Linked DNA regions of Bradyrhizobium diazoefficiens. The protein of the gene in region 1 interacts with the protein of each later gene in a pairwise test. Links are inferred from orthologs where the notes say so. Each region holds a gene or a part of one and is shown in the gene's direction. Other genes may lie near its edges. The genes, in order: cysK and cysE.

Region 1 (10,840 bases):
GGCGCTGAGCCCGACATGCGCACCGATCTCTTCGATTTCGACCTGCCGCCCGAGCGCATCGCCTTGCGCCCGGCGAGCCCGCGCGACTCCGCGAAGATGCTGGTCGTGGAAGGCGGCGCGCTGCGCGACCAGACCGTCGCCGACCTGCCGCAATGGCTGCGGCCGGGGGACCAGCTCGTCGTCAACGACACCAAGGTGATCGCGGCGCAATTGAAAGGCCGCCGCATCGGGCGCGAGACCGAGCCGAAGATCGAGGCGACGCTGATCAAGCGGCTCGACGGCTCGCGCTGGCAGGCGCTGGTCAAGCCGGCGAAAAAGCTCACCGCCGGCGACCGCATCCGCTTCGGCAATGAGGGCAAGGTCTGCCTGCTCGGTCATCTCGACGCCGAGGTCGAGGCCAAGGGCGCCGAGGGCGAGGTGACGCTGTCGTTCTCGTTCCACGGGCCCACGCTCGATCAGGCGATCGCCGATCTCGGCAGCCCGCCGTTGCCACCCTACATCGCTTCCAAGCGTACGCCTGACGATCAGGATCTTGCCGACTACCAGACCATGTTCGCGGCCAACGAAGGCGCGGTTGCAGCGCCCACCGCGGGGCTGCATTTTACCCCCGCGCTGGAGCAGGCGCTGCGCGTGCGCGGGGTCGGCATCAACCGCGTCACACTGCATGTCGGGGCAGGGACGTTCCTGCCGGTCAAGGTGGACGACACCGAAGGCCATAAGATGCACGCCGAGTGGGGCACGATCTCGGCTGAGACGGCGGAACGGCTCAACGGCGCGCGGAAGAACGGCGGCCGCGTCATCGCCGTCGGCACGACGTCGCTAAGGCTGCTCGAAAGCGCGGCCGGCGAGGACGGCACGATTCAGCCGTTCGCCGCCGAGACCTCGATCTTCATCACGCCCGGCTACCGCTTCCGCGCGGTTGATATATTGATGACGAATTTCCACTTGCCGAAATCGACGCTGTTCATGCTGGTCTCCGCGTTCTCGGGGCTGGACACGATGAAGGCCGCGTATGCGCACGCCATCGCCAGCGGCTATCGGTTCTATTCGTATGGCGATGCGTGCCTGTTGTTCCGGGCGGTGGGTGGGCAAAGCGAAGCGTGCCCACCATCGCTCTTGAATGCCCCGCAAGCGTCGTGGGCACGGCGCTTGCGCGCCTTTGCCCATCCTTACGAGACCTTCTGTTACGCCATCACCCGCTGCGGCAGCAGCTCCGCGATCTGTACGGCGTTCAGCGCCGCGCCCTTGAGCAGCTGATCGGCCGCCACGAACATCGAGATCGAATGCCCTGAGGGATCGCTGAGATCCTTGCGGATGCGGCCGACCAGGACGTCGTCCTGGCCTGAGGCGTCGATCGGCATCGGGAAGTAGTTCTTGACGCGGTCGTCGACGATCTTGACGCCGGGCGCCCGCGCCATGATGGCGCGGACCTGGTCCTCGGCGATCGGCCTCTCGCATTCGAAGGTGATGGCCTCGCAATGGGCGCGCAACACCGGCACGCGGACGCAGGTGACGCCAATGGCAATCTTGTCGTCCTCGAAGATCTTGCGGGTCTCCTTGATGACCTTGGTCTCTTCATCGTTGTAGCCGGTCTCTGGGTCGACGGCGGTGTTGTGGTTGAAGAGATTGAAGGCGTACGGGTGCGGCATCACCTTGGGCGTGTAGACCTGCCCGTTGAGATTGGCGCGGGTGGACTCGACGAGCTCGTCCATCGCGGCAGCGCCGGCACCGCTTGCCGCCTGGTAGGTCGAGATGATGACGCGCTTGATGCGATTCCTCTGGTGGATCGGCCAGAGCGGCACCAGCGCCGTGATCGCGGCGCAGTTGGGATTGGCGATGATGCCCTTGTGGTCGCGAATGCGGCTGCCGTTGACCTCGGGGATCACCAGCGGCACGTTCGGATCCATCCGGAACGCGGAGGAGTTGTCGACCACGACGGCGCCGGCCTTGACCGCAACAGGCGCGAACTTCTTGGAGATGCCGCTGCCGGCGGAGAACAGCGCGATGTCGACGCCCTCGAAGGCGCGCTCGGTCAGCTCCTCGATGACGACGCTCTGCCCGCGAAACGACACTGTCTTGCCCGCCGAGCGGGCGCTGGCGAGCGCCTTGAGCTTACCGACGCGAAAGCCGCGCTTGTCCATGGTGGCGATGAATTCGGCGCCCACCGCACCGGTGACGCCGACAATCGCGACGACGGGATCGTTACTCACTTTGTCCTCCATTGAGATCGATTTAGACAACAAAAAAGCCCCGGACCATCGAGGGCGGGGCTTCGGTAGAGCTGATGCGTTCCAGTCGACGACTACGCGCGCACGCCTCCCCAGGCCCCGAAGGCCGTGGTGGTTTTGGTCGTGCGTTTGGTGGTCGTGAACATGGCGCGACTTATGCGGGAGAGTCTGGCGCCCGTCAATGGCTTTTCGGCGGGATTGTGGCGAGCGCCGATTCCGCGGCTATTTGGCTCGGGCGCCCGGCGGCTCCAGGATGACTTCCTTGAGATCGTCGCCGCTGATCACCACGATCGCGAAATTGAGCCGGCCGCGCTCGCGCACCAGGCCGCCGCTGATCGCCTTGCCTGAGGCTGCGTGCTCGGCAACGCGCACGGCGTCCGCAAGGCGGTGCCTGATCGCGCCGAGCGCCGCGAGATTGTCGCGATCCTCGAGGTCAAGCTCGGTAAGGGGAAGGGCGGCTTCACCGCCGACGAGCTCGCCGGTGGCGGCATTGATGGTGTGGCGCCAGATCCGGTCATTGTGCAGGGTCTTCACCCGGTAGACCGGCACGCCGGAGCCGCCGTCAAAACTCACATCCGCGGTGGTGGCACCGGCGTGACGGGCTTCCGCGATCGCCATCGCCTGGCTGATCGAGATCGATGAGCTGCGGAAGCGCTCGATCTCGCGGTTGACCGCTTGGCGGTCGGCTCCCGCATCCCCATCTGTGTCGCTGTGCAGGGCAGTCGGCGTGCCCGTGGTCACGATCGCCCGCGCCGGTGCGGCGAGGATGAGCGCGGACAAGGCGATCGCAAGTAACGAGGTCGATCGTTTGGCTGTCGTCATGCTCGAAACCTTTGGTCGGCGAGCGGGCTTGATCTTGCCGAGACTTGATCTTCCCGAGAGAAGACGCGGCCGACCTTGGGCATCGGTCGGCCGCGGAACGTCGTGGCGGGCTGTACCCGTCCCGGCGATCAAAGCGGTGCGGACCTCTTTGGGGCTGGTGAAAAAAGCGGTCCATATCGCCTTATAATTAAACCATACCGTATCGTTTTGTTTTGGTCAAGGCTGTCAGCGCGACCCGCTTGGGGATACATCGCGAGCTCACGAAATCGTCAGCGGGACGGGCGCCGGCGCTGCGTGCTCTTGGCGGTGTCCTTGGCCGCAGTCTCGACGCGGTCGGCAGGTCCCAGCGCGCCGGCCAGGAACAGCTTGATCGCCGCGCGCATGCGTTTTTCGGCCGGCTTCATCTCCGGTGGCGTTCCGAACGTCGCCAAGCGATGGTTGTGGCCGACGACGACGTCGAGAAAGACTTCCGCCGTGACGGTGGTGTCTTCGACATCGAGTGCGCCCTGCGCAACCAGATGATCGAAGAAGCGCGCGGTGGTCGCCACGGCTTTCAACCAGCCTTCCTCCTTGCCGAGCTTGGCGACGTCGGGGAAGTTGATGGCTTGTGACGTCATCATGCGGCTGAACGCGACGGCATCGGGGCCGCAGGTGAAGGTCAGCATCTCGCGCCCGATCTCGACCAACCGCTGCTCGACCGAGATGTCCGTGGCGCTGCCCAGCTGGGTCTCTGCCGCGGCCGACAGCGGCGCCAGCCAACGCGCGATCTCGCGCCTCAGCACGGCGGCAAACAGGCCGCGCTTGTCGCCGTAGCGGGCATAGACGGTGGGCTTGCTGACGCGGGCCGCTTCCGCGACCGCGTCAAGCGAGGTCGCGTCGAAGCCGCGGTCCAGGAACAGGCGGGTGGCGACCTCGATCAGTCGCTGGTCGCGCTCGATCGCGGCGGTCTTGGTCGGCCGGCCGCCGCGCGATTTCGGCACTTCGCGCCGCTGCGCTGCCGATCTTGCCTTGGTCGCAGTCAATCCCATGCCCAATGATTCCTGCGCGCTTCTGACAGTCGTACTTCGCTCTATATCGTGCAGGAGCGGGAGCGTCATCGCGAATCTGGCCGAATTGGCCATCGTCAACGGTTTCGATGGGACCCCGTTCCTCCATCGGGGTCACGGTACGCGGGCCCACAGGACGGCTCCGACGGCCCGAAACTGAGTGGTTGATCGGCCCCTCCCGACACGCAATAAGCAGCGCCATGGAGCTTCCCAATCATTTCGAACTGCTCGCCACCGATGGCGCCGCGCGCACCGGCCGCCTGACCACGCCGCATGGCGTGGTGCGCACACCCGCCTTCATGCCGGTCGGCACCGCCGGCGCCATGAAGGGCATGCACTGGCGCGAGGTGCGCGAGGCCGGCGCCGACATCGTGCTCGGCAATACCTATCACCTGATGCTGCGCCCGGGCGCCGAGCGGATCGCGGCGCTCGGCGGCTTGCAGCGCTTCACCGGCTGGAACGGGCCGATGCTGACGGATTCCGGCGGCTTCCAGGTGATGTCGCTGGCGGATTTGCGCAAGGTCAGCGAGCATGCCGTGACCTTTCGCTCCCATATCGATGGGGCCAAGGTCGAGCTGTCGCCGGAACGCTCGATCGAGGTGCAGCGCTGCCTCGGCTCCGACATCGCCATGCAGATGGACGAATGCGTGCGGCTGCCGGCCGAGCGCGACGACATCGATCGCGCCATGCGGCTGTCGCTGCGCTGGGCCGAGCGCAGCAAGCGCGCCTTCGAGAGCGCGCCCGACGGCTACATGCTGTTCGGCATCGTGCAGGGCGGCGACATCCCGCAGCTCCGTCATGCCAGCGCGCAGGGCCTCGTCGAGATGGGTTTCCACGGCTATGCGATCGGCGGCCTTGCCGTCGGCGAGCCGCAGGCGGTGATGCTGGCGATGATCGACGAGACTGCGCCGGCGCTGCCGACGGAGCGGCCGCGCTATCTGATGGGCGTCGGCACCCCCGACGACATTCTCGAGGCGGTCAAGCGCGGTGTCGACATGTTCGATTGCGTGATGCCGACGCGCAATGGCCGCCATGGCGTCGCCTTCACGCGCTTCGGCCAGGTCAATTTGCGCAACGCGCGCCACGCCGACGATCCGCGTCCGCTCGACGAGGAAAGTTCGTGGCCGTCAGCGCGGAACTACGCACGCGCCTACCTGCACCATCTCGTCAAGGCCGGCGAGACGTTGGGGGCGATGCTGCTGTCCGAAATCAATGTCGCTTACTACCAATTCCTGATGCAGGGCATCAGGGATGCGATCGCACACGGGGCATTCGAGGAGTTCTATCAGCGTACCCGCGAGGACTGGGCGAGGGGCGACATCGCCCCGCGCTAGGTTGATCAAACCTCAGTTGCAGACGATCCGCTGCTTGACGGCATGCTTGGTCACGAAACCGTAGCCGCAATTGTCGCAGGTCCAGAGATAAGAGATCACGTCGTCCGAGACGTAGGCGGATGCTTCGGCGGCGATCATGGAATCGGCGCAGACGGGACAGGTGGGCAACTCACTGCAACGCGGCTCGCGATGGTGCGCGACGGTCGACAACACTTCAGCAACTGCTGACATCGTGGTGACCTCCCTGCTTTGAGACCTGTGTCTAACATAAGCAGAATCAGTTGACGAGGCCGCAACACAAATGCGTTGGTTTTCTGCTAATGATCGCTCACGCGATTTTGCGATGCAGTGTATTTAACATGTGCCGCATTGTCGCTGGCGTGTCGCCGCACGCTGTCCGCAACTGCGCAAGAGCCGTGAAAGAAGCGCAAATTGTCGCCACAGGGAGTTCATCATGGACGCATCGTCCCAAACGGGTGCAGCGCACCAACCCGGCCGCGGCCGGATCTACTCTTCGATCGTCGAGGCCTTTGGCGATACGCCGATCGTGCGGCTGCAACGGTTGCCGGGCATGCACGGCGTGAACGCGACGATTTTGGCAAAACTTGAATATTTCAACCCGGCGGCGAGCGTGAAGGACCGCATCGGCGCGGCCATGATCATCGCGATGGAGCAGGCCGGCATCGTCAAGCCCGATACCGTGCTGATCGAGCCGACCTCCGGCAACACCGGAATCGCGCTCGCCTTCGTCGCTGCCTCGCGCGGCTACCGGCTGAAGCTGGTGATGCCGGAATCGATGTCGATCGAGCGGCGCAAGATGCTGGCCTTTCTCGGCGCCGAGCTGGTGCTGACGCCGGCCGCGCAGGGCATGAAGGGCGCGATCGCGACCGCCGAGGAGCTGTTGAAGACGACACCGAACTCGGTGATGCCGCAGCAGTTCAAGAACCTCGCCAATCCCGAGGTGCATCGCCGCACCACCGCGGAGGAGATCTGGAACGACACCGGCGGCAACATCGATGTCTTCGTTGCCGGCGTCGGCACCGGCGGCACCATCACCGGGGTCGGCCAGGTGCTGAAGCCGCGCAAGCCGTCCTTGCGCGTCGTGGCGGTCGAGCCGGAGGAGAGCCCGGTGCTGTCGGGCGGCCAGCATACGCCGCACAAGATCCAGGGCATCGGCGCCGGCTTCCTGCCCGAGATTCTCGACCGCTCGGTCATCGACGAGATCGTGAAGGTCAACTCGACGACGGCGATCGAGACCTCGCGCGCGCTGGCGCGCCATGAGGGCATACCCGGTGGCATCTCCTCGGGTGCGGCGATCGCGGCCGCGCTCGAGATCGGCCGACGGCCGGAAGCTGCGGGAAAGACCATCCTGACGGTGGTGCCGTCCTTCTCCGAGCGGTATCTTTCGACGGCTCTGTTTGAGGGAGTCTAGGATATGGCGGATCAACCGAGGCGACCGCGCACGCTTGGCGATGCGCGATCGGAGGCCGAGGCGGCGTTCAAGAAGGTGACAGCCAAGGTCGCCGTGGCGCCGCCGAAGCCGAACGTGGCACCCGGGGTCCGGGAGCAGGTCACGCTGCGGATCGACCAGGACGTGCTGGAGTTCTTCCAGCAAGGTGGCCCCGGCTGGCAGGACCGCATCAACGAGGCGCTGCGCAAGGCGGCGGGGAAGTGAGCTCAGCCGCGCGTTCCGGCGCCAGCTCCTCATCCTGAGGAGCTGGCGCAGCAGGCGTCTCGAAGGATGATTGGCCCACGTCGTGAGAGCCGGGCCTTCATGGTGAGACGGCGCTTCGCGCCTTCTCACCATGAGGATTACCAACGAAAAAGCCCGGCGCGAGCCGGGCTTTTTGTTTGAGATATGATCCCGCCTCAGCGGCGGAACATGCCGCCCATCATGCCGCCGACGACACCGCCGACGAAGGCTGCGCCGGCATCGCCGCCGCCGCCGTTATGCCGGGGCGCCGGTGCGCTCTGGGCCTGAGCCGGGGCCGCGCGCCGGGCCGGCTTCGGGCTGTCCTCGCTCGCGGTGGCCGGCGCGGCCGCCACGATCTCGGAGAGCAGCGCCTTGTGCTGGAGCTTATTGAGGTAACCCGTCGACGGATAGCCGCGGGCGGCCTGCCAGCGCTTGAGCACCGAGCGGGTCTCCTCGCTGAAGATGCCGGTCACCTTGGTGTCGAAGCCGAGCCCGGTGAGGCGGCGCTGCACGTCGCGGCGCTGGCCCTTGTCGAGGCCGATCTGGTCCTCGGTGAGCTGGGTCGCATCATCGGTGAAGGTGGCGGGATCGACGCCGGCGTTCAGATTGCGTGTCGTGGTCGACGGACCGCTCTTGATCGCGGCGAGCCGCGCCAGCGCCAGCGCCTTGAACTGGCCGTTCGGATAGGCCGAGAGATAAGCGTTGAGCTCTTCCGGCTTGTTGCTCTCCTTGACCGAGCGCCAGTATTCGAGCTCGACACCGTCATTGCTGCCGCTCGCGGCCGGCACGGCGCTGGAAGCCATCGGGGCCGCGTTGGCGACCTGGGTGGTCGGGGCCTGGTTGAGATAGACGGCGCCGATCAGGTTGGTGTGGCCCCAGGGCAGCTGGCCCTTGTGGGTCTCTTCATTGACCTGGGCGCGCACCGACGTCATCGCCTGCTGGATCTCGACGCCGGGCTTGGTGATGTTGTCGATCAGCGCGCGGGTGAAGGGGCTGTTGTTGCCCTCCTGGCCGTCGAGCGCAGTCTGGCCCGGACCGGTCGCGAACGCGATCAGCGTGCCTTCGCCGGACTTCATCTCGGCAAGGCCGCTCTGCACGTTGACGCTGCGGGTCGCCGAGTTCGACTTGATCTTGGCGGCGAACGGATTGTCGCGGCAGGCGTCGAGGAACACGAGCTTGACCTTGGCATCGCCCATGGTCTGCTCGAGTGTCAGGTCGATGTTGATGGCGGCGCCAAGCTTGACATCCATTTCCGACTTGATGTCGGCGTCGACGGGCAGGAGATAGTTGGTGCCGCCGACGGCGATGCCGTGGCCGGCATAATAGAACAACGCGATGTCGGAGCCCTGCGCCTTGCGGCCGAAATCGAGCAGCTTCTCCGTCATCTGGTCGCGGCTGAGATTGGATCCTTCGATCACCTCGAAGCCGACATTGCGCAGCGTCGATGCCATTGCCTTGGCGTCGATCGGCGGGTTCGGCAATTGCGCGACGTTCTTGTAGGAGCCGTTGCCGACGACGAAGGCGACGCGACGGTCCGCTTTCGCGGCGCTAACCGACAAGGCCAAGCACATCAGCGAAGCGAGGAGGGTGAGATAGCGCATCTGAAATCCCCAGAATCGAATTGCAGGCAGCAACAAATTGACAGTGAACCTACACGAAGTGCCCGACTTCGCGCCACCAAAACGGCAGGACGTCCCGTTCAACCCGGTGCTGTGTGGCCGAATGTGCACGATGGAGCAGCCCTCCAACGTGATCCAAATCACGCTCGACCACTCTCGTTTGTCGCGCGGGGCCGCGTGGGGTTCATTGCGCGCGGGCGGGGACGGGCGCGGCCGGTTTCAAATTCAGGAGATTGCCGCACAGGATCAGCGCGGCGCCGAGCACGGTCCAGGAATCGAGCCGCTCGGAATAAAGCAGCCAGCCGGCGGTGGCGGTCAGTGGAACCCGCAGGAAGTCCATGGGAACCACGATCGTCGCATCGGCGTAACGGAGCGCGCTGGCGAGGCAGTAGTGCGAGAATGTGCCGCAGACCCCGATGACGAAGAGCCAGCCCCAGAGATAGGTTGACGGCCAGGTCCAGACATAGAGCGTCGGCAACAGGCCCACGACCATCTGGACCATGATCATCCAGAACAGGATCGACAACGCGCTCTCGGTTCGGGTCAGCGATTTCGCCAGGATCATGGAGATGCTGAAGCCGATGGCGGCACCGAGCGCGATCAGCTGGCCCGGATTGATCTCGCCGGTGGCGGGGCGCACGATCATGACGACGCCGACGACGCCCAGCACGACCGCGGCGATCTTCCAGACGGTCATGCGCTCGGACAGAAAGGTTGCGGCCATCAGCGCGGTCCAGATCGGCATCGTGAATTCGATCGCCACCACCTGGCCGATCCCGATCAGGGTGAGGGCGTAGAACCAGCCGAGCTGCGCGAAGTAATGAACCCCGTTGCGGGCGAGGTGCTGCGGCAGGCGCTTGGTTGCGACCGCCTTGAAGCCGCCGGCACGGGAGATGATCGGCAGCAGCAGCGCGAACCCGATCACCGAGCGCACTTCCATGATCTGGAAGACGTTGAGTTCGCGCGTGGTCTCGCGTCCGGCCACCGCCATGACCAGCATCAGCGCCAGCCAGCCGGCCATCCAGAGTGCAGCCATCGTTTTGGACGGTGTCGCGGTCATCGGTGCAGGTGCGGGAAATCGAGCCTGAGGGAGGGCCGGTATCGGCGACATCGCTGGCGTTTGCAACGGCCAAAACTGCGGATGCAGCGATGCAGGGCGGCGTGCTAAGGCTTGGGTGACCAACGATAAAAACGGGAGAACGTCGCTCATGCGTATCTTGCAGCCGGCCGAATGGAAGAAACCGCGCGGCTTTTCTCACGGCGTTGAGGTGGCGGGCCCGGGCCGCTGGGTGGTGCTGGCGGGCCAAACCGGCGGCGACGAGGCCGGCAATTACGCGCCCGACCTGGCGGCGCAGGTTGCGACCGCGTTGAAGCGGATCATCAAGCTCCTGGGCGAGGCCGGCGCCGGCCCCGAGCACATCGTGCGCCTGACCTGGTACCTGACCAGCCGGAGCGAATATGAAGCTGCGGGCGCCGGCATCGGCGCAGCCTGGAAGGAAACGTTGGGGCGCAATTTTCCGCCTTCGACGCTGCTCTACATCGGCGGCCTTGTCGACGAGCGCGCCAAGGTCGAGATCGAGGTCACTGCGTTCGTGCCGAACGCATGAAAAAGCCCCGGCGGGATCGCCGGGGCGTTTGCGTCGACGGCTGTACGGCTTAGCGCGACATCGAGATGTTGGCGCCGCGGAACTGGCTGTCCGCGCGCATCGTGACGGTCTGCTTGTTGCCGCTCGTCCTGAGCGCGATGTTGGCATTGAAGCCGGCGGCGGAGGCGACCACCTCGAAGTTTCCGCCAGCGCCGCGGCCCTGGAGCGAGCCGGAGATGTTGCGGCTGGCCTCGGACCAGCTGCCGGCGATGGCGCTGCCCTCGGCCTTGACGCTGGCGGCGAGATTGAACTTGTAGGCATCGCTGGCGCAGGTCAGCGACATCTCCATGGTGGGGCCGATCGGGGCGTATTTGGCCCGGCAGCGGATCCGCTCGGTCGAGCCGTCATCCAGTGTGACGGTGCCGCTGCCGCTCCACGTGCCGGCCAGAGGGGCAAACGGGCTGGACTGAGCCTTGCCTTCAGAGTTGATCGCTGCCGCCACAAACAAAACG
Region 2 (10,865 bases), 750 kb from region 1 along the record:
TTGCCTTGTACTGCCAGCATCCGCGGCAGGGTGATGATGAACTCTGTAAATGCTCCCGGCGCAGTCTCGAAGGCGATCCTGCCGCCGTGCTGTTTGGCGATGATGTCGTGGCTCATCGAAAGGCCCAGCCCGGTGCCTTCGCCAGCGGGCTTGGTCGTAAAGAAAGGACTGAAGATCTTCGCTCTGACCTCCTCCGGAATCCCGAGGCCGTTGTCGCGGATCCTAATCTCCACTTCATTTGCCAGAGTTCTCGTGGTGACGCTTAATGCCGGCTCGAAGTCATCGCCGTCAGCTTCCTTACGCTTTTGAGCCGCATAGAAGCCATTGGAGATCAGGTTCAGGAGCACCCGCGTGATCTCCTGCGGATAAACCTCCGCCGTTCCGGCGTTCGGGTCGAAGTCACGTTTGAGCGTGACGTTAAAACCGGATTTCTCCGCACGGGCGCCGTGATAGGCAAGATTGAGGCTTTCCTCGACAATTGCATTGATGTCGGTCGGACGACGTTCGCCGGCGCCCTCGCGCGAATGCAGCAACATGTTCTTGACGATGGAATCGGCGCGTTTGCCGTGCTGGACGACCTTCTCGAGGTTACCCTTCAGCATCTGCGCAAGCTCGTCTACGTCTGCGCGGATCTTCTCATCGAGTTCCGCATTTCCGAGCAGCTCGTTGAGCTCGCCGATCAATTCGGCGGACAGAGAAGAGAAATTGTTGACGAAATTGAGCGGATTCTTGATCTCGTGGGCGATGCCAGCGGTGAGCTGGCCGAGGGATGCGAGCTTCTCGGTCTGCACCAGGCGGTCCTGGGCGGCGCGCAATTCATCGAGGGACTTGGCTAATTCGCGGGTGCGAGCTTGAACCTCATCGAATAAGCGGACGTTGCCAAGCGCGATCACCGCCTGATCGCCGAAGGTCTGCAGGAGCGTGACTTGCTTGTCGCTGAAGGGCTGCACCTCGGTGCGACGAAGTACGATCGCACCAATGCTCTCACCTTCCCTTAGCATCGGCACGGCAAGAATGGTCCGGCAACCATCCTGTCGTGACATCGCCTGCGCAACAGGAAAGTTGCGGCCTTCGTCGGAGAGGACGTCATGCAAGTGTATCGGCACCCGCTCGGCAATTGCCAGCCCCGACACGGAGGTGCGGTCGTCGATCCATGTCTGAGTTCCCATTCCGATCGGTCCGTGATGCGCGCGAACGACGAGATTCTGGCCGTCCTTCAGGACTACCACCGAATCATAGGCCGCGCAGAGCTCGCAGGCGCTCTCGACGATGGTGCGCAGGACCGGCTCAACGTCGGTCGGCGAGGAGGCGATCACCTTGAGAATGTTGGCACTTCCAGTCTGATAGGTGAGAGCCTCGGAGAGGTCGCGCGTCTTCGCCTGCACTTGTTCAAACAATTTAACGTTCTCGATCGCGATCACCGCTTGATCGGCGAACGTCGCTACCAGTTCGACCTGCTTGTCCTCGAAGGAACCGACGGTGAAGCGAAACAGGTTGATGACACCGAAGGCGTGCCCCTCCCGGACGAGCGGGACACCCAGCGCGGCACGCATGCCAATGAGCTTCTGTGCTTGCGGGCGATTGAAGTCGGGATCAGCAAGTAAATCCGGGACGCGAACGGGACGACCATCGAGAATAGTTCGGCCGAAAATCGAGCCGCGGTCTGCCTTCGTCGTGTAGGTCTGGAAGTGCTCGATCCATTCGGGTTTGCAGCCATACGCGGCGGCAAGCCGGTAATTTCCCTCGTGCTCGTAACGGATCGTTCCAATCTCGGCGTCGCACAGCCGACAGGCTGACGAGAGCAGGGCATCCAGCACGGTCCGCAGATCGAAGGCCGAGCGACTGATCACCTTGAGTACATCGGCGGTCGCGGTCTGCCGCTGCAAGGCCTCGCTCAACTCATGCGTCTTGAACCGAACCTGCTCGAACAGACGCGCGTTCTCGATAGCGATCACTGCCTGGTCGGCGAAGGTTTGCAGTAACTGCACGTGGTGATCTACGAACGACCCCGCTTCGAGCCGCGTCACGCTGATGAGGCCGATCGGAACATTGGCGTTCATCAGCGGCGCGAGCAGCATGCTGCGAAAGCCACGCGCCCGAGCGATCTGCTTGATCTGGGAGTCCGGAAGAGTCTCGATATCGCCAATCTGAATCGGTTTGCCAGCTTGTGCGAGCCTGAACGGCTCGAAGCGGCCAACGGGCGTCGGAAATCCGGCCTTCAGCACCTCGTCGGCGGCCGAGCTTGTCGGCGTGAAGGCCGCAAGGTGCGCAATATCGTCGACGAAGCGGAATACCGCCGTCGAAAAGCCGCCGATCAGCCGCTTAGCACTGCTCGCGATGGCGTCGAAGACCGGCTGTACGTCGGAGGGCGAGGAGGCAATCATCTTTAGGATGTCAGCAGTAGCGGTCTGCCGCTCCAGCGTGTCCCTGGTCTCGTTGAAGAGGCGCGCATTCTCGATCGCCATCGCTGCGTGGCCGGCAAAGCTCTGCAGCAGTACGAGCTCATTATCGGAAAACGGCTCGAGCCGGTCGCGGTGGACGATCAGAGCGCCGATCGCCTTGCCTTGGATGCGCAGCGGCGTGCCGCAGATCGTCCGGGTGCCGGCAGCCCGGGCGTGCGGCAGGTCGGAGAACTCGGCTAGATCGGGATCGGGATCGTCGAGATTCGGCACGTGGATTTGCACATTTCGAGCGACCACCGCGCCTGGCATGTTGCGGCCGCGGAGGTTGATGGCCCTGAGCGATAGGTCCGCACGGACGAGCCGGTCGCTCACGCCGTTCCGGTAGGCCTTGCTGCATTCGTCGTTCCCGGCAAGCTGGATCGAGACGCTGGAGGCACCAATCAGCCGGGCGGTAGTCTCCGCTATTTGTTCCAGAGCTCGGTCGGCATCACCCGAGGTGCTCGCAATTGTTGCAAGGATATCCGCGCTGGCCGTCTGGCAACCCTGCGATTGTGCGAGCTCGCGCCGCAGGCTTTCGGTCTCGGCGGCGCTCGACTGGAGCTTCTGTTCTAGCTCGGCGATCCTGCGCGCAACATCGCCGTCTTGGGACAGCGCGGTCATCGATAAATCCATATCGTCCAGCGCCCGCCGGCGCCAAAATCATCTAAAAACCAATTACTCCACGCTCAAGCTGAGCCGGCCAGCGATATCGTTGCAGATATTGGGCCAACCGTCGAGTACCGTTCAGGTTCCGGGACGAGGCAGCTCGGCTCCTGGTGGTGAACTCGAGCAGCTACGTGTCGTCTTCCACCTCTGGCTAATGCGGCTGACCTCTGGCACGACGCCTCAAGCCCCTTGGCCAGCCGAAGCTGCGGGCCCGGCGGCATAGTGGCCGGCGGTTTAGACGAATTATTGAGCGGGATCGACGTGATCGGAATCCGTTGGCGGACCGCAGCTCGAAATCTCAAAAGCGGCGGGCGTCGGCTTCGGGTCACTATCCGATATCGACCGAGCGGGCCTCGATCTTCTAGACTCCGCTAGTGGCGGTTATCCGACGCCAGGCACAGCAATTCAGTCGGCCATCGGCACGTTTGCTCGTTCCAAGATTGCTCTGAGCTGAAGCATGCTTTTCTTATCGGCCACTCTGCTGCGTCAGCGCGGAGATCATGCTTAGACAAGAAACCAAGCGCGATGGCTCTTCATTCCAATTTCGTCGCTTTATTGTCGTCGCCAAAACGGCGGGCCAGCGGCATCAGCACCACGAAGGTCGCGAGCCAGACCATCCGCGCGCCGTAGCGGTCGTGCGGGCCGGAGATCACGCCGCAGATGAAGGCGTTGCCGAGCAGCGCCAGCGTGACGGTCGCCGCCAGCAGCGTCAGGTCGTCGAGCCGGCGGTTTGCGAGCGAATAGGCGAGCAGCGTCACCAGCCCCAGCATCGAGATCAGCGCGACCGGAACGTGCAGCCGGTTGACGGCGTCGAAGTTGAGCTCCCAGTGCTGCTGGCGCGCCGCGCGCATCGGTGTGACCTGCGCCGGGATGTAGCGTTCGATGATGCCGTAGGTGTGCGGAATCCAGACCGTAGTGCCTTCGCCGGTCGCCACATGCAGCAATTGTTGTCCCATCGCCCGCAACGCCGCGCCGGCCTGCCAGGCCGGATAATCGGCGAGCGACTGCACGACGATGTTGCCCATCTCCTCGTTCAGCCCATCGAAGCGGCCGAGCGTGTTGAACATGCTCTTGCCCCACAAGAACTCATCGGCGGTCGCCGGCAATTCGTTGCGATAGGGACAAAGCTTGAAGTCTTCGCGCGGGCAATGGTCGTTGAGGAAACGCGCGACGATGCCGTCCTGCATCATGCGGCCGAAAGCGACGCCGTAGCCGCCGGGAGTCCAGGCCCATTTGCCCGACAGTGCATGGTTCGCCGACACCAGCATCAGGGCGCCCGCGACGATGGTCAGGCTCGCCTGCGCCAATCCGGCAATCGGCAGACGCTGCTTGAGGAACGGCCACGCCATCCAACCGACGGCGCAGAGGCCGAGCAGCACGCCGAGCGTGCCGCTGTGGGTCGCGGCGGCGAAGGCGGTGAAGACGAACAGCGAGATTTTTTCGAGCACCGAAATCCGGCCTGCGCCGACCACCAGCAGGAACAGCGACAGGATCGAGAGCCCGGCAAAAATGTCGGTGAGCAGCATGCTGGCGAGCCAGGGCAGTGCGGTCGACAGCATCAGCAACAGGCTGATCGCAACGAAGCGGAAGGTTTGCATCAGGCCTAGCACGCGCAAGGTGAGCTGCAGCAGCCATAATGTCGCCAGCGACTGGACCGCGAGGTTGATCCAGAAACCAAAATTCTCACCATAGTGCAGATAGACGCCGAACACGGTGGAGCGGCTCGGGACCAGATAGCCCTCGTACCAGCGCGCCAGATAGCCGCCGGTATCCCATTGCAACAGCGGATAGCCATTCCAGAACGCCGGCGCGATCATGAGGAGGGGCAGGGTTGCCGCCGCGAGCCGCAGCCAGAATGTATCAGCGGCGCGCGCGCGCAATTGATCGGTGGTGATGCTCAAGACCGCTCCGTCGTCCTCCGGACCATGCCCGCAATAACCGTCGAGACGGAATTCACCAATAGTTTGACGCCGCCCGGCTTGAATTTGGCAAAACTCTGACCACTTTGAAGCGACCTTGCCGGGTGGGGCGTCAAAAGAAATCATTGTGATTCAAGGTGTTGGCATGTTTTCGGGGGGCAGGGCGAGGTTCACTCTCAGGCAAGCCCGTCGGGACTTTGTCGCCTAGACTGTGTTATAGAACCGGCAAAACGAGCCAATTCCAAAGAGCAGATCCCAAAGAGAAAAATCATGGCAGTGCATCAGGTCAATCCGGGAGGAAAGCTCGCATCGCTCGATCCGATCTGGGACCGGATCAGGAGCGAGGCGGAGGACATCGTCCATCGCGAGCCCGAGCTTGCAACCTTCATCTATTCGACGGTGCTGCATCACAGCCGGCTCGAGGATTCGGTGATCCACCGTCTCGCCGACCGGCTCGATCACTCCGCGTTGTCGGGCGATCTGGTGCGCCAGACCTATGACGAGGCGCTGCGCGACGATCCCGATCTCGGCAATGCCTTCCGCGCCGATCTCGTCGCCGTCTACGACCGCGATCCCGCGACCTCGCGCTTCATCGATCCCTTGCTCTACTTCAAGGGCTTTCACGCGATCCAGACCCATCGCCTCGCGCACTGGCTCTATCTGAAGGGCCGCAAGGACTTTGCGTATTATCTCCAGAGCCGCGCCTCCGCAGTCTTCCAGACCGACATCAATCCCGCCGCGCGCATCGGCCGCGGCATCTTCCTCGACCACGCCACCGGCTTCGTCTGCGGCGAGACCGCTGTGATCGAGGACGACGTCTCGATCCTGCACGGCGTCACGCTGGGCGGCACCGGCAAGGAGAACGAGGACCGTCATCCGAAGATCCGCCACGGCGTGCTGATCGGCGCCGGCGCAAAGATCCTCGGCAACATCGAGGTCGGCCATTGCGCGCGCATCGCCGCCGGGTCGGTCGTGGTCAAGCCCGTGCCGCACAATGTCACCGTTGCGGGCGTGCCTGCCAAGATCGTCGGCGAAGCCGGCTGCGCCGAGCCCTCGCGCACCATGGATCAGATGATCAACGCCATGGGACTCTGAGACCGGGCTCCGACGTTGGGAAGGGCCGGAATTTTCCGGCCTCATGTCGTTCCCGAATTCCTTGGCAATTCATGCTGGCGGTTCGTCGCGTCTCGTCCTAAAACCCGCCGAACAATTTCGATCGGAGACTTGCCGTGGACGTCAAAGAAGTCAGAAAGTTAGATGCGTATCTGAAGCGGGTATTCGGCAATCCCAAGATTCGCGTCGTGCCGCGGCCGAAGAAGGACGATTCCGCCGAGGTCTATATCGGCGAGGAGTTCATCGGCGTGCTCTTCGTCGACGACGAGGACGACGATCGCTCGTTCCAGTTCCAGATGGCGATCCTCGAGGACGATCTCGTCGATCAGGAGTAGTTGTCACACGTCATTGCGGGTGAAGCATTGTCTTCGCCGTGCTCGCAATGAAGCCGTGCGGGCGACAGCGCGGCGTTCTCTCGTGTCCCGGACGCATTGCAGCGCCCTCAGCGTTGCAGTGCAGAGCCGGGACCCAGAAAGCCACACAGCGCATCTCTGCAACATGGGCCCCGGCTCTGCAGCGCACCGTTGAACGGACGCTGCGCTGCGTCCCGGGCACGCACGAAGATCGAGCCGCGCTCTCTCCACGAACGACAGCTCCGCAATCGCATAACTCTATTTCCTTGCAAGAATGCGCAGCCGCGCCGTGGCATCGGCGACTATGATGCCCGCGGCATCGACGAGCTCGGCTTGCACGACCATGTCGCGCTCCGTCCGTTCGGCGACCCATGCCCGCGCCGTGATGGCTCCGACCGCCGCCGGCTTCAGGAAGCGCGTATCGAGGCTCCTGGTCACCACCGTCAGGCCGGGCGCGAGCGCCGCCAGCGCGCAAATCCCGGTGGCGGAGTCCAGCATCGCCGCCAGGAATCCGCCCTGGATCGTCCCGTGCCTGTTGGTGAACGCCTGCTGAGCCCTAAAGCGGATCAGCGCACGCCCGCCCTCGTCGAAGCCAAGCCATTCGCGTCCGAGCAGTTCGGCACCGGGCGGGAGATGTGTTGCCGCATCGTTCACGTCGATTGCCCCATGATGGCATCATGCCACTGTTTCGCCCGACGGGTCAAGCGCGACTTCGAAAAACGCGAATTATCGAAAATACGAAATCATGGCAGACGCTTGGCTACTGTGCATGGGGTTGTTTTCGAGATTTTTTGATCAAGGAGGCGCCGGGGTCGTAGCTGCAAGCCGCTTTCGCGGCGGGCTTGCCAGGGCCGCGCTCAGCCCTTCGGCCCGCGGAGCTGCGCCGTCAGCCGCTCCATCGTCTCCGCGACCTCGCGCCATTGCGACAGCCAGCTGCGTGGAAAGCGGAAGGTGAGGTCGGCGCCGCCGATGCGGCGCTCGGACAGGCACATGCCCGGGGTCGCCGCATCGCGGGTGCAGCGCGCTGTCAGCGCGGGGTTTGCGGCGGAATAGAGGTCTTCGCCGCCGTAAGGGGTCTCGGTGCGGAATATGCGCATCGTCAGCCCGTCCTCGGGCTGGGTTGCGGCCTGGTCGAGATAGCGCGGATAGATCGTGGCGGTGCGCTGCTCGGGCGAGAGCGCGTCGTGATGGGCCGCGATCGACAGGAAGATGCGGTCGATCGATTGCACCGCCACTTCCACGGTGTCGGCGGTGACGTGCTTGGGCGCGCCGGGCGGCTCCAGGGAAGGGTAGAGGAAGTCGAGATCGATGCGCTCCTGCGGCCCGGAGTGCCGCTGGATCTTCATGCGGATCGCCGCCGTCGGCAGGTTGAACAGCGTGCCGCCGATGCTCACCGGCAGCTTGTCCGGCGCGTTCGCGCCGCTGGTGCCCCAGGTCGGCCACAACAGATAGGCGACCAGCGCGACCGCGCCGGCCGCCGCCGCGCCGCCGAGCACGATCGGGACGACATGCGCCCGCGTGCGCGTCCGGGGAAACCTGAGGGGAACTGCCGAAAACATCGTCATGAGTTGCGCTAGCCGGATGCCGGCCGCTGGCCGACGAATCAGCCGCGAATATGCCATGCGGCGGCGATTTCGCGCAGGCGTTCCCACCTGCGGGCACGGGGAGGGTCATGCGCGGGCCGGCCGGCGGCGTTAACCTTCCCTTAAGGATAATGTAGCGTTAACCAGCACTTTTTGTCACAGGAAGGCTCCTCGCGTGGCGTAAGGACGGACCGTTCCGATGACACCTGAAGCTCTCAACACCTTCTTCTCGATCGGCATCGGTTTCGCGCTCGCCGGCGCGCTCGTGAATGGATATCAGGCGGCCACGCAGCGGCCCGCCGGCTTCGGCCTGTTGCAGGCCGGCGTCGCGCCGAAGACCTTCGCGGCGGTGCCGTTCCTGGTGTTCGCGGCGCCCTTCATCATCATGCGCAACACCCTGCGCGGCATGCGGCTGGAAAGCCGCCGCTTCGAATTCGTGATGATGGCGACGGTCATCGCCGGCTTCTGGAGCATGATGAGCGGCACCTTCTTCCTGATGACGCTGCGCGCCGCCGGCGTGCTGGTCTGATATCCGCGTGCCGGCCGGCCCTTTGCTTCAGGGCCGGCGTTTCGCTATGGCTGGGTCAACATGACAGGAGACCTCCATGGCGATTTATGAGCTCGACGGGCAGGCGCCCGATCTTCCCGCCGACGGCAATTATTTCATCGCGGAGACCGCGACCGTAATCGGCCGCGTGCGCCTGAAGGCGGGTGCGAGCGTCTGGTTCGGCGCGGTGCTGCGCGGCGATAATGAGTGGATCGAGATCGGCGAGAGTGCCAATGTACAGGACGGCTCGACCTGCCACACCGATCTCGGCTTTCCCATGGTCATCGGCAGGAACTGCACCGTCGGCCACAACGTCATCCTGCACGGCTGCACGATCGAGGAGGGCGCGCTGATCGGCATGGGCTCGATCGTGATGAACGGCGCGAAGATCGGCCGCAACAGCATCGTCGGTGCAGGCTCGGTCATCACCGAGGGCAAGGAGTTTCCCGAACGTTCGCTGATCATCGGCTCGCCCGCGCGCGTGATCCGCACGCTCGATGACGCGCAGGTTCAGAAGATGGGAAGCGCGGCGAAATTCTATGTCGCCAACGGTCCGCGTTTCACCAAGGGACTGAAGCGTATCGGATGAGAGATGGATGCGGCCGCGTCGGTCCGGCGCGGTTCCATACCGTAACAATACAGGGCGCCGGTTTAATCTTCTGCTAGCGCAACCAGGTTTAGCTTGGTGCGCTTTCAACCAGAAGGAGAGGCGCCATGAACGCTGCGGCGCTCGGATCCGGTTTCAATTCCGGAACCAAACTCTTTAAGAAATTTGTTCAGTTCGCGCGCGGCGCCGATGCGCTGAGCGTCGCGGAGAAGGTCTACAGCATCGCCGGCTTCCTGGCGATCGTCACCGCCTTCCTGCTCGTCATGTCGATCCAGTCGGTGCGATTGCAGACGACCTATCGGCACATGCACGCTAGCTCCGCTGAGGCTGCGATCAATGTCGGACTCGTCAACGCGCTGATCTATGCCATCGTCATGGATTCGCGCGGCATCTATATGTCGAGTGATCGTGCCGCGGTGAAGCCGTTCGCCGACGGGGTGGTGCGCCGCAATCGCGAGCTTGCCGACGCGGTGAGGAGCATGGAGCGGACGGTCGGTGACGATGATGCCGGAGAAATCGCCACGTTCCGGCAGCGCATCGCGCAGTTCATCGACTTCCGCAAGGAACTGGTGCGGCGCGGCCTGGAGATCAGCCCGGCGGCGGCGCGCGAATGGGGCGACAACGACACCAACCGGACGCTGCGCAGCGAGCTCAACGGGGATCTCGAGACGCTCGAACGGATCTATCGGCAGCGGGCCCACGATGCCGACGAGCTCGCCAACGAGAACCGCTACGCCGCCGCCTATTTGTTCGGGCTCGGACTCGCGGCCCTCTTTCTCGCCGGCTTGAATGTCGTCGTGATGCGGACCTCCGTCGTCGCGGCGCTGGCCGAGATCACGCAGGCGACCGACCGGATCGCGGACGGCGACGTCGAGAGCGAGGTGCCGCATCTGGGCCGTCATGACGAGATCGGGCGCCTCGCGCGCGCCGTGCAGCACTTCCGCGACGCCGTGGCGCGCATCTTCGAACTGGAGGAGCTCGAGCTCGGCACCGCGCAGGCGCGCGATGCGGCGAGGTCGGAGCGCGACAAGTTCAATGACAAGTACCAGGCCAAGAAATGGCAGCTCTCGGCTGCGATCAACAGCATGCCGCAGGGCCTGATCATGCTCGACGGCAAGGCCAATGTGGTCGCGATGAACGCCAACTACCGGCGGATCTACAATCTGCCCGAGACGATCCAAGCGGGATCGACGCTCGAGGAAATCCTCCAGCACCGGGTCGAGAGCGGGTTGTTCAACGGCGACGTCGGGAAATATGTTGCCGCAGTTCTCGCCCGGATCGCCAAGCGCGAGCCGACGGCCTATGAGATCACCCTGAACGACGGCCGCACCATCAAGATCTATGAGCGTCCCATGGACGGCGGCGGCTGGGTCTCGGTGCAGGAGGACGTCACCGAGCAGCGCCAGCGCGAGCGCATCCTCGAGCGGACCGAGCGCTTTCTCGCCACCATCGTCGAAAATGTGCATGAGGGCATCATCGCCAAGGACGCCCGCACGATGCGCTATCTGTTCATCAACAAGGCTGCCGAGAAGCAGATTGGCCTGGCGCGCACTCAGATCGTCGGCAGGACTGCGCGCGAATTGTTCTCGGCGGAGACGGCCGAACTCATCGAGAAGCGTGATGGGCAGTTGCTCTG

Evidence for each region.
Region 2: the proteins of cysK (region 1) and cysE interact in binary tests that used the Escherichia coli proteins (3 or more experiments, as listed by UniProt). The link is inferred for Bradyrhizobium diazoefficiens from one-to-one orthologs.

Annotation. Positions count from the first base shown.
Region 1 is NZ_CP067100.1:4,034,671-4,045,510, forward strand. The notes cover bases 4,992-7,873. They hold cysK (cysteine synthase A), read left to right. Parts: upstream 4,992-5,884; coding sequence 5,885-6,862; downstream 6,863-7,873. Other genes in these bases: tgt (tRNA guanosine(34) transglycosylase Tgt), read left to right, coding at 4,992-5,430; JJB99_RS19155 (hypothetical protein), read right to left, coding at 5,443-5,661; JJB99_RS19165 (BrnA antitoxin family protein), read left to right, coding at 6,866-7,105; JJB99_RS19170 (caspase family protein), read right to left, coding at 7,300-7,873. Outside these bases: JJB99_RS19135 (aspartate-semialdehyde dehydrogenase), read right to left, coding at 1,185-2,222; JJB99_RS19140 (PepSY domain-containing protein), read right to left, coding at 2,451-3,050; JJB99_RS19145 (TetR/AcrR family transcriptional regulator), read right to left, coding at 3,320-4,078; more of tgt, read left to right, coding at 4,297-4,991; more of JJB99_RS19170, read right to left, coding at 7,874-8,724; JJB99_RS19175 (DMT family transporter), read right to left, coding at 8,927-9,802; JJB99_RS19180 (RidA family protein), read left to right, coding at 9,951-10,349; JJB99_RS19185 (hypothetical protein), read right to left, coding at 10,399-10,840.
Region 2 is NZ_CP067100.1:3,290,252-3,301,116, forward strand. The notes cover bases 4,302-7,208. They hold cysE (serine O-acetyltransferase), read left to right. Parts: upstream 4,302-5,296; coding sequence 5,297-6,121; downstream 6,122-7,208. Other genes in these bases: JJB99_RS15545 (hypothetical protein), read right to left, coding at 4,302-5,008; JJB99_RS15555 (DUF3126 family protein), read left to right, coding at 6,256-6,474; JJB99_RS15560 (PaaI family thioesterase), read right to left, coding at 6,751-7,146. In the rest of the region: JJB99_RS15540 (GAF domain-containing protein), read right to left, coding at 1-3,062; more of JJB99_RS15545, read right to left, coding at 3,641-4,301; JJB99_RS15565 (hypothetical protein), read right to left, coding at 7,350-8,057; JJB99_RS15570 (DUF6949 family protein), read left to right, coding at 8,275-8,604; JJB99_RS15575 (gamma carbonic anhydrase family protein), read left to right, coding at 8,681-9,211; JJB99_RS15580 (PAS-domain containing protein), read left to right, coding at 9,337-10,865.